DNA from 2 places in the Paenibacillus sp. cl130 genome. Region 2 is predicted to be linked to the other one. Evidence: a T-box and tRNA genes for the amino acid it is inferred to sense, from the RefSeq annotation. Region 2 holds a T-box; the other holds one or more tRNA genes.
What was found. The T-box of region 2 lies ahead of leuS (leucine--tRNA ligase). A T-box ahead of a tRNA ligase gene usually reads a tRNA of that ligase, here a tRNA-Leu.

Region 1: it encodes a tRNA-Leu, which carries the amino acid that the T-box ahead of leuS (leucine--tRNA ligase) is inferred to sense. The anticodon was not compared.

The regions. Positions count from the first base shown of each region.
Region 1 covers NZ_FOYG01000001.1:983,611-988,466, reverse strand. The annotation lists gene BM358_RS04675 (helix-turn-helix domain-containing protein) at 1-184, shown strand, start outside; gene BM358_RS04670 (helix-turn-helix domain-containing protein) at 279-662, shown strand; gene BM358_RS04665 (hypothetical protein) at 759-1,007, opposite strand; gene BM358_RS04660 (urease accessory protein UreF) at 1,304-2,041, opposite strand; tRNA gene BM358_RS04655 (tRNA-Leu) at 2,305-2,387, shown strand; gene BM358_RS04650 (glutathione peroxidase) at 2,533-3,018, opposite strand; cyclic di-AMP (ydaO/yuaA leader) riboswitch at 3,485-3,657, shown strand; gene BM358_RS04645 (hypothetical protein) at 3,773-4,168, shown strand; gene BM358_RS27125 (potassium-transporting ATPase subunit F) at 4,352-4,429, shown strand; gene kdpA (potassium-transporting ATPase subunit KdpA) at 4,581-4,856, shown strand, end outside.
Region 2 covers NZ_FOYG01000002.1:704,449-709,304, forward strand. The annotation lists gene leuS (leucine--tRNA ligase) at 1-2,303, opposite strand, end outside; T-box leader at 2,365-2,622, opposite strand; gene BM358_RS09395 (tautomerase family protein) at 2,807-3,196, shown strand; gene BM358_RS09400 (class I SAM-dependent DNA methyltransferase) at 3,269-4,042, opposite strand; gene BM358_RS09405 (CvfB family protein) at 4,046-4,856, opposite strand, start outside.

The sequences.
Region 1 (4,856 bases), on a different contig from region 2:
GGGTCGAGATGTACAGGGTGAGGTGCTAAAGGAGTCGCAAGACCCTTATTTTTTTGGCGCTTCAGGGCAACTGAATTGCCAGGGGGAACCGCTTAGTGAGGCGGAAAGAAATTTTATACTTGAGTATATTGAATTTACCCGCTTTCGTAAAGAGAAAAACCAGCGCAATTCTACTATGGGGTAATGGTTGCTTAGGATTTGATGAGGATTACTAATGAGTAAGGCTTGAAAAATGAAAATTATTTCAGAAAAAGTTACTGTGTCGGAGGGGAAACATTTTGGGAGATCAAACTATTTATCAGCGGATTGAAGCTTTGATTAAGGATCGCGGAATGACCAAGAAGGCATTTTGTGAAAAACTTAAAATCAGTTCAGGGAATCTCGGTGATTGGAGAAGGGGGAAAACAACGCCGGGTACCACCCATTTGATTCAGATTTCGGACTTTTTTAATGTATCGCTCGATTGGTTAATGAAAGGGATTAAGCCAGGAGAAGGCGTGCTTCAGGAGCAGAAGGCTGCTTATTTTTTTGGAGTGATGGGGCCACTGAATTGCCAGGCAGAAGATCTTGAGACGGAAGAACAGAATTTTATTTTAGAATATGTTGAATTTGCAAAATACCGTAAGCAAAAAAGTGAGAAGGATAAAACAAAGCCGGAATAATTTTTTGGCTAAAGATCGTCTGGGTTGAAGACCCGTAAACGAACGAGTGGGGTTCGCTTTACGGGTCTATTTGGTTTCTTGGTGATATGGAATGACCTATATGTAACTGGAAAGCTTGTTAGGTTTAGAGTGCGGTGCCTCCTTATAATCGTTATCGTCGATGTTCAGAATTGCAGCAACTTGTTTTCTGTACCTTTGTGCTTTGCGGGTGCCATGAATCAGATTGGACAAGCGTGAAGGCGGAATATTGTGTGTCTCACAAAATGTTTTCTGATCCAGTCGAAGTTCGACAAGCCGTTGTTTGATGGCCCACCCGAAGGAGGTGACAGGCATTTTGTTATTCAAGAGAAATCGCCCCTTACGGATTCTTGCGGAATAATTGGTGTGTTATAATAATCATCAGTAAACATGTTAGAATTAACCATCTGACACTATGATACACTTTTATACGTGTTTTTACAATCGTAAATGCGTCATTTTGTTGAATTGATTACTTAATTAAGTGCTAGGTGGTTCTGATAATCCGTCTAGAGTCTGCTAATGGTGTGAATTGCGATTATATGTGGATAAAAAACACTCTGCCACCTGAGGAAAGGGACAGAGTGTTTTTGGTGTTGTGACCACATTGGCGAAGCGACGCATCAGGGGGATGCTGGAAGGCGTTTGAATAGACCTGAGGAGGAAAACAGTCTAGGTTCATCCAATTGGTTATTATGGCTCATATAAAGAGGTAGAGTGATGTAGGAGCTGGACCAATGTCTGTGAAGAAAGCGACGCTGAGATGCAGTTGGCTCAGGTTGGTTAAGCTTCTTCCAGGCAGAGAGGAGCTCGCTTGTCATACGCTCCATAAGAGGGTTCTTTTCCTCATAAGGAGGATTGAGTAGTTTGAAGGCATCTTCCACACAGAAGGACACCGCTGCGCTAAGATAGCCGTGAACGGTCTGTTCTACATCGTTTCCGAGGAGGAAGTTAATCCAGGTGTGAACGGTAGCGAGTGTGCCAATCGCATTGTATTGAATGAGTATGGATTCCAACTGGTCAAATTCAAGCCAAGGATAAAGAGCCTTAGCGAGCTTGAGTAGACGCTGACCGGATAGACGAAACTCCTTCACATGCTGCCAGGAGGGACGTTGGGTATGCAGCATCTTATCAATGAGGGCGATCCGCCAACTGTCATTCTGCTGGATGGCGACATACAGACTTTTGATAGCCATGCCGTCAACGGTTGTAAATTGAGGATACAAATCATCCAGCATGTAATGTTCCAGGTCTTGTAGACTGTTCAAATGTCCGTTACGGGATAGTTTCTCCAGTCCGTTGAAACGGGTGAAGCCACCAACAGGTAGGGAAGGGTCCAACAATAATGCATAGTTCAGCAAGCGGTTGCCTTTATGCAAGGTGGTTCGCCTCCTCGAAGTGAATCCTTATGTTATGTTATTTTACTTTTTACTTGGGGATAACGAAAAATATTCGAAATATATGTAATATATATTTACATTTAAATAGCTTTTGTGTCAAATTAAATATTCTTATCGCTCATATATGTTAGTTAAAATAACATATAAAATAATTATTATATTTTTGTTTACAAATAGTTGATGAGAGAGTATAATAAATCTGTTGCCTCATTACATTATGATTTGCGGTCGTGGTGGAATGGCAGACACGCTATCTTGAGGGGGTAGTGGGCGTACGCCCGTGGAGGTTCGAGTCCTCTCGACCGCATTATATGCAAGACTCAGTTAAAAAAGCATCCTGACACGGTTTACGTGAAGGGATGCTTTTTTTGTTAAGCATTTTTCGTTATATCCTTTTGCCACAGAACAACGGTAGACAACCGGTCGTTTATTAACTGTGATAAAGAAGGATGTCAGTTTTGCTGCAAAAGCTTCTCTATATCTCCCGCCAGCTTATCTGGAGTGGTTTGCGGTGCATAGCGCTTAAATACGTTACCTTCTCGTGTAATTAAGAATTTAGTAAAATTCCATTTGATCGCTTTGGACCCTAATACCCCCGGAGCAGTTTGGGTCAGGTAACGAAATAAGGGGTGCGCTTGATCGCCATTGACATCTGTCTTGGCGAACATCGGAAAGGTAACACCATAATTGATCTGGCAAAACTCGGAAATTTCCTCGCTGGAACCTGGCTCTTGTTTGGCAAATTGGTTGCTGGGAAATCCCAAAATTTCGAGCCCCTGTTCATGGTACTGGTCATATAGCTCTTGTAGCGCTTTGTATTGGGGGGTTAACCCACATTTGCTGGCAGTGTTCACGATAAGCAGAACGTTCCCTTCATATGTGGATAACGGAATTTGTTTCCCTTGCAGGGTGTGTGCATCATATTCATAAACGGTCATAGTATCTCTCCTTATTCAATATTCAGCAATTAAATTGTAAGCAATTAAAAGCAAGGTTGCAAGTTTGGAAAAGCTATATCAAGCCTTTAGCCGCTGTAAAATCGTATTTTGTTCAAAACAGTAAATCGCACCGCAAATGGAGCGAATTAAGGTGTTTCTTCTTATAAAAGCGGGTTCAATCGGTGTTTAGCTGGTACATATAGCGTATTTTCTTCTCTTTTTACAAAAAAAGGCCAAAAACGCTCTACCCTACGCCAATATTGACATGCTTGTCATTTTCGAAAAGGGATGAAAAACAGAGATTGAAGGAGCTGTGAGAAGCATAGTTGCATTGTAAGCGCTATTATTAATATCCTAGGCTCTAAAGGCCGATTTATAACCCCGCAGTTGAGCTTTACAGTCTTCCATGCGCGGGTGTATGATTCAAGACGTAATTTCAAATTAACTTGAATGAAGCAACAACGAAATGTCTATAGCGCTGAATTTTGCAGTTGCAAAAGCGGGGGAACCAATCGAGATTGTACGGCTTCGGAAGCCGTGTGTCTCATGGGGTGAATTTTCAGGTCAAGTGCCAGAAATAGGGCGACTCTCACGTCCGAATCCGACAGCTAACCTCGTAAGCGTACAGGGAGAGGCAACAAACCGCCGTGTGCAGCCATGGTTTATTTTATCATGGATATGTAAGAAGCCGGAGGAAAGCCTTTTTCCTTCGGCTTCTTTTTGTTGTCTTTTTATACCGGGAGAGGAGCTACTGATGGAAGGTCGGTTAATTATTGTCACTGCACCGAATGAAGCGGGCAGAAGTTTTGTGAAATTGCTTATTTTCAAAAAATTGGCGTTTGCAGTTCTCACGAATAGCGCCCAGGAGGAACGACAGCTCAAAAAAATGGGTGTGGAGCACATTGTCCGCATCAATACCATGCAAGCGGGAAAATGGAATTTTCCAAAAAAAGAAATTGGTAGTGTGTATTTGTTCGAGAACAGCTTGAATCTGACGTGCCGTTTCCTGCAAATATGTCGGCCGCTAACATCGGAATCGATCTATGTTATTACGCACGGCTGTAATCCACAAGGAATTTATCGGGGATTGGGAGCGGATCATGTGATCTACACATTGAACGGAGAGGTGGGTTTTCTGCTGAACGGATAAGCACTTATAACATAGTTGTTTTATGATTTTATGATCAAATAAGAATGGCGATCTGAGGACCGATACGGAGGGTATAAACATGATGGATATATACATGCTGCTCGTCATGGCTGTGAGTTATGGAGTGATACTGCTGTTTGTACGCTGGTGTGATGCGCAGACCTCTAAAGGAGGACGAAGAGGATGATCGTTATACTTGGGCTTACGGCTATTGTGTTTATGTATTTAATCTACGCACTCCTGAACCCTGAAAAGTTCTAGTCAGCTATAGGGGATAGAGCGGGCGGGAACAACAGATCTGAATATTAAGCATCATAGGTAGCGGGTTTTCGCAAACGTGTGCACACAATTGGTGCTCTGGAAGCAGGTCTGTTGTTCCAAACGCAGGAGCATTTTGAAGGAGGAATAAAGGATGGAGCTGCTTCAAATTGGAATTGTGATCGTCATATTGCTGCTCTTGGTAAAGCCAGTGGGCACCTATATGTATCATGTATTCTCGAATGAACCCAATCGGACGGATCGGATTTTTGGCGGAACAGAAAAGCTGATTTATAAGATAGTAGGATTGAAGAAGCTAGAAAGCATGCGTTGGACTACGTATGTTATGAGTTTCATTGCAACGAATGTCGTGCTTGTGGCGATCAGCTACTTGCTGTTGCGTTTACAGGGAATGCTTCCCGGTAATCCG
Region 2 (4,856 bases):
ATCGTTGCACGCTGCACAATTTTACCATTCACTTGCACAACAATTTCCACTTCGGCGTCCACCGTCCATGCTTCATCATAAGCAGGCCAGGCCGCGTAGGTAATGCTATCATTGTGCCCCAGCAGCTGCCACAATTCCTCGGCCAGATGGGGTGCAAGCGGCGACAGCATTTGCACGAAGTTTTCCATTGCTGCACGCGGCAGAAGGTCTGCTTTGTATGCATCGTTGGTGAAGATCATCAGCTGGCTGATCGCTGTATTGAAGCGCAGTGCATCCAGATCTTCGGTTACTTTTTTCAGCGTTTTATGCCAAGTACGATTGAACTCATCGCTACCGCCGTCATTTGTAATTTTATCGTTCAGGCTACCATCCTCGGAAACAAACAGGCGCCATACGCGGGACAGAAAACGATGTGCTCCCTCTACCCCATTCTCATTCCATGGCTTGGTCGCTTCCAGCGGCCCCATAAACATCTCATAAATACGCAGCGTATCGGCGCCAAACGTATTGACAATATCATCAGGATTAATGACATTACCGCGTGATTTACTCATTTTTTCATTGTTGTTGCCCAAAATCATACCCTGGTTGACCAGCTTATAAAAAGGCTCTTTCGTTTCCACTACGCCGATATCATACAGTACCTTATGCCAGAAACGGGCATACAGCAAGTGAAGAACCGCATGTTCCGCTCCGCCAATATACAAATCAACAGGCATCCATTCACGTTGTTTCTCTTTGGATACAAGCTCTTTGTCATTTTTCGGATCAATAAAGCGCAGGTAATACCAGCAACTGCCTGCCCATTGCGGCATTGTATTTGTCTCGCGGCGTGCTTTCATACCTGTCTCAGGATCAATGGTTTCGATCCAATCTGTTGCGTTCGCCAGCGGGGATTCACCTGTACCTGAAGGCTTGATATTGTCCATCTCCGGCAGTACGAGCGGAAGTTGGTCCTCAGGAACCGTTTTGATCGTTCCATCCTCCAGATGAATTACCGGAATCGGCTCGCCCCAATAGCGTTGACGGCTGAACAGCCAGTCACGCAGGCGATAGGTGACTTTGCCGTGTCCTTTGCCCTCGGCTTCCAGCCATTCAATCATCTTCGGAATCGCTTCCTCGTTGGTAAGTCCATTCAGCGGGCCGGAATTGACGTGCGGTCCATCCTCAGTATATGGCTCATTAGCCACATCTCCACCTTGGACAACCTCAATGATATTCAATCCGAATTGCTTGGCAAATTCCCAGTCACGCGCATCGTGAGCAGGTACAGCCATAATCGCTCCAGTTCCGTAGCCTGCAAGTACATAGTCAGCAATCCAGATCGGCAGCTTTTCGCCGTTCACCGGGTTCACTGCATAAGCTCCTGTGAATACGCCTGTTTTATCCTTGGCCAGATCCGTACGCTCCAGATCGCTTTTACGAGCAGCTTGTTCACGGTACTGTTGTACAGCATCCTTTTGCTCAGGCGTAGTGATAATATCCACCAATTCCTGCTCTGGTGCCAGCACACAGTAGCTTGCGCCGAACAGTGTATCTGGACGGGTTGTAAATACTGTGAGTTGCTCGTCATAGCCTTCAATTGGAAAACGAACCTCTGCCCCGGTAGACTTACCGATCCAGTTCCGCTGCATATCCTTAATACTCTCAGACCAATCCAGTTCCTCCAGATCCTCCAGCAGACGATCCGCGTATTCCGTAATTTTCAGCATCCATTGACGCATTGGTTTACGGACGACCGGATGACCGCCACGCTCACTCTTACCGTCAATAACTTCTTCATTCGCTAGCACCGTTCCCAGCGCCGGGCACCAGTTCACAGGTACTTCAGCTACATATGCAAGACCGCGCTTGTACAGCTGGATGAAGATCCACTGTGTCCATTTGTAATAATCAGGATCCGTCGTGCTGATTTCACGATCCCAGTCGTAGGAGAAGCCGAGCGATTTGATTTGACGGCGGAAGTTATTTACATTTTTCACCGTAATTTCGCGTGGGTGCTCCCCTGTATCCAGCGCATGCTGCTCGGCAGGCAGACCGAAGGCGTCCCAACCCATCGGATGCAGTACGTTGTAGCCGCGCATTCTTTTATATCGTGAAACAATATCCGTAGCTGTGTAGCCCTCTGGGTGGCCTACATGTAGGCCGGCTCCAGATGGGTACGGAAACATATCCAAAGCATAAAACTTCGGTTTGCCCGGCTCTTCCCCGGTACGGAACGTCTTGTTCTCATCCCAATATTTCTGCCATTTTGGTTCAATACTTTGCGGTTGATAGCCGTGCTTCGGCTGTGTGTCTGTCATTGTCTTTTCCTCCTCAAACGGTATGCAACAAAAAAACCTCTGCATCCCGTAGCGTGTCAGCGCTAGGGACGAGAGGTTATATTCCCGTGGTACCACCCTAGTTAGCAGAAAGCGTTCTTCGCGTTCTACTCCCTTTGCACCTGATAACGGAGGTGATCCGATGCGGGTTAATAACAGGATACAAGCACCTGTATAGGGCGTTCCTGCGTTGGACGCATATCTCCGAGGCGAGTTCACTTTGCACTGTCAACCGGCTTGCACCACCCGCCAGCTCTCTACATGTCCAGACAAAGCTACTATTCCTCATCAGCGATTGTTTAACCGTTAATAATGGCACTATTATATTGAAAACCGCGAAAAAAGTCAAATAAGGACTACCTTTGGTGTTAAAGACCCTCTTCATACTAATTGTTCATGACACATGCATACGAATGTTTTATAATGATTTCGAATTAAATCGCTTCAAGTTGAGATGAGTTGAGATAAGAAAGGTGAGCTGAGAAATGGCACAGATTAAAATTTACGGAATAAAAGAAACTCTAAATCCAATCAAAAAGCAACTTTCAGAGGTGATTCATTCTGCTGTGGTGGATGCGTTCAAATATCCTCCTGACAAGAGGTTTCAACGTTTTTTTCCTATGGATCAGGAAGACTTTATATATGCCGATGGTCGCTCTGAGGCGTACACCATTATTGAAATCAGTATCTTTGAAGGCAGAACGACAGAAGCTAAGAAGCAACTCATTAACCTGTTATTCCAAAGAATTAACGATCTTTTGGGTATTTCTCCACAGGATCTTGAGATTACTATATTTGAAACACCCAAACAGAACTGGGGCATTCGGGGTGTACCGGGTGATGAGCTTCAGCTGAGCTACAAAGTGAATATATGAGTGCAAAAAGACGCCCTTCATGTCATCATGAAAAGCGTCTTTCTTTTCCCATACTCGCTAAATGAAGCCTTGCTATTTTACAGCAACATAAAACAGTCTCGCCGCGTCATCTTCTGCTTCTACCCATTCAAAATCCGCATATACCTTCACATCACGAAAACCCGCTTTGGACAATTCTGCCTTCATCCAGTCTGGGTCATAGGCACGTTGAACATGTATTTCCTCGAAACGCTGGTATAGATCGCGTCCTTCTTGTTCTGCTTTCGCAAAGATACTAAGATGATGCTCAATTTCACAACGGGGAGTGTCCAACGCACATGTCCAGATATACGAGATAGAGCGTTCATCCAGTACGAATGGTTGCTCTTCATCATAGCGTAAAAACGTCTGCGGATGATGTACATCGAACAAGAAGGTTCCGCCAGGCTTTAGACCAGCATGCGTTCTGCGAAAAGTAGAAATTATATCTTCTTCCTCCAACAAGTAATTCAAACAATCGCAAAAAGAAATTACAGAATCCACAGGCTCGGGTAAAATCCATTCTCTCATATCCTGCTGTATCCAGCGAACGCTTCCCTCACGAAACAATCGCTGTCCCTGTGGAGTGGTTTCCATTTTGCGACGGGCTACTGCCAGCATGTCAGAGGATAAGTCGATTCCAGCCACCTCGAAGCCCGAGTTAACCAGGGGGATCGTAATTGAACCCGTTCCGCAGCCCAGCTCGGCCACCGTATGCGGCATCCCGTACTGATCCCAAGCCTGCCGTGCAAAGCGCAACCAGTCCGGGTACGGCATGTCCTGCATCAGCTCATCATACACATAGGCAAACTTCCGGTAAGAAGCCATTTTTTATTCCCCATTCCCGTCCTTCGGTTTCGGCATTTTCTCCACCAGGTAGGTCCAGTTTTCCTTTTGTGTAATCATTCCTTCCTTCATCAGCTTGCCCATTGCACGCTTGAAGGCGGATTTACTGATACCAAACCGTTGCTTGATAATATCCGGCGGTGTTGCGTCGGAATAAGGCATGCCGCCGCCCGGACGCTCTTTCAGAAAAGCAATCAGCCGATCCGCATCCTCATCACGGCCTACTTCCTTGCGTGGTGACATCGCCAGATTGACCCGACCGTCTTCCCGAACAAGCGTGACCCGTACCTTGACCTCTTCGCCCAAGCGAAGCATCCGGTTACGCTCCGAGGAATGAATCATTCCAATCGCTCCAAAACCAAGCACACCTCCGTCCACCAGGACGAATGTGCCCATCTGAAGCGGCTTGTACACAGTCGCCTGCACCCATGTATTTAACCACGAATCAGGGGCGTGGAAGCACAACGGAGCCAGCTCCTGTTCCCCTGCCAGCTTAGCCCGCAGTCTACCTTGCTTGTCATGCTCCATAATGGCATATACGTAGTCGCCCACCCGAGGATGTAAATCTCGGTTTTCTGGCAACTCACGAATCGGCAGCAAAAGCTGACGACCCAATCCCATCTCCAGGAAACAACCCAAACGCGGATGCACATCAGCCACTTCAAGTTTTGCCATTTCGCCCAACGACAAGAACGGCTTTTTCATGGTTGCGGCCAAACGGTCCTCTGTATCGTGAAAAATAAATACCTCCAACCGTTCACCAACTTCGATTTCACGTGTCAGCTCCGTATAATGC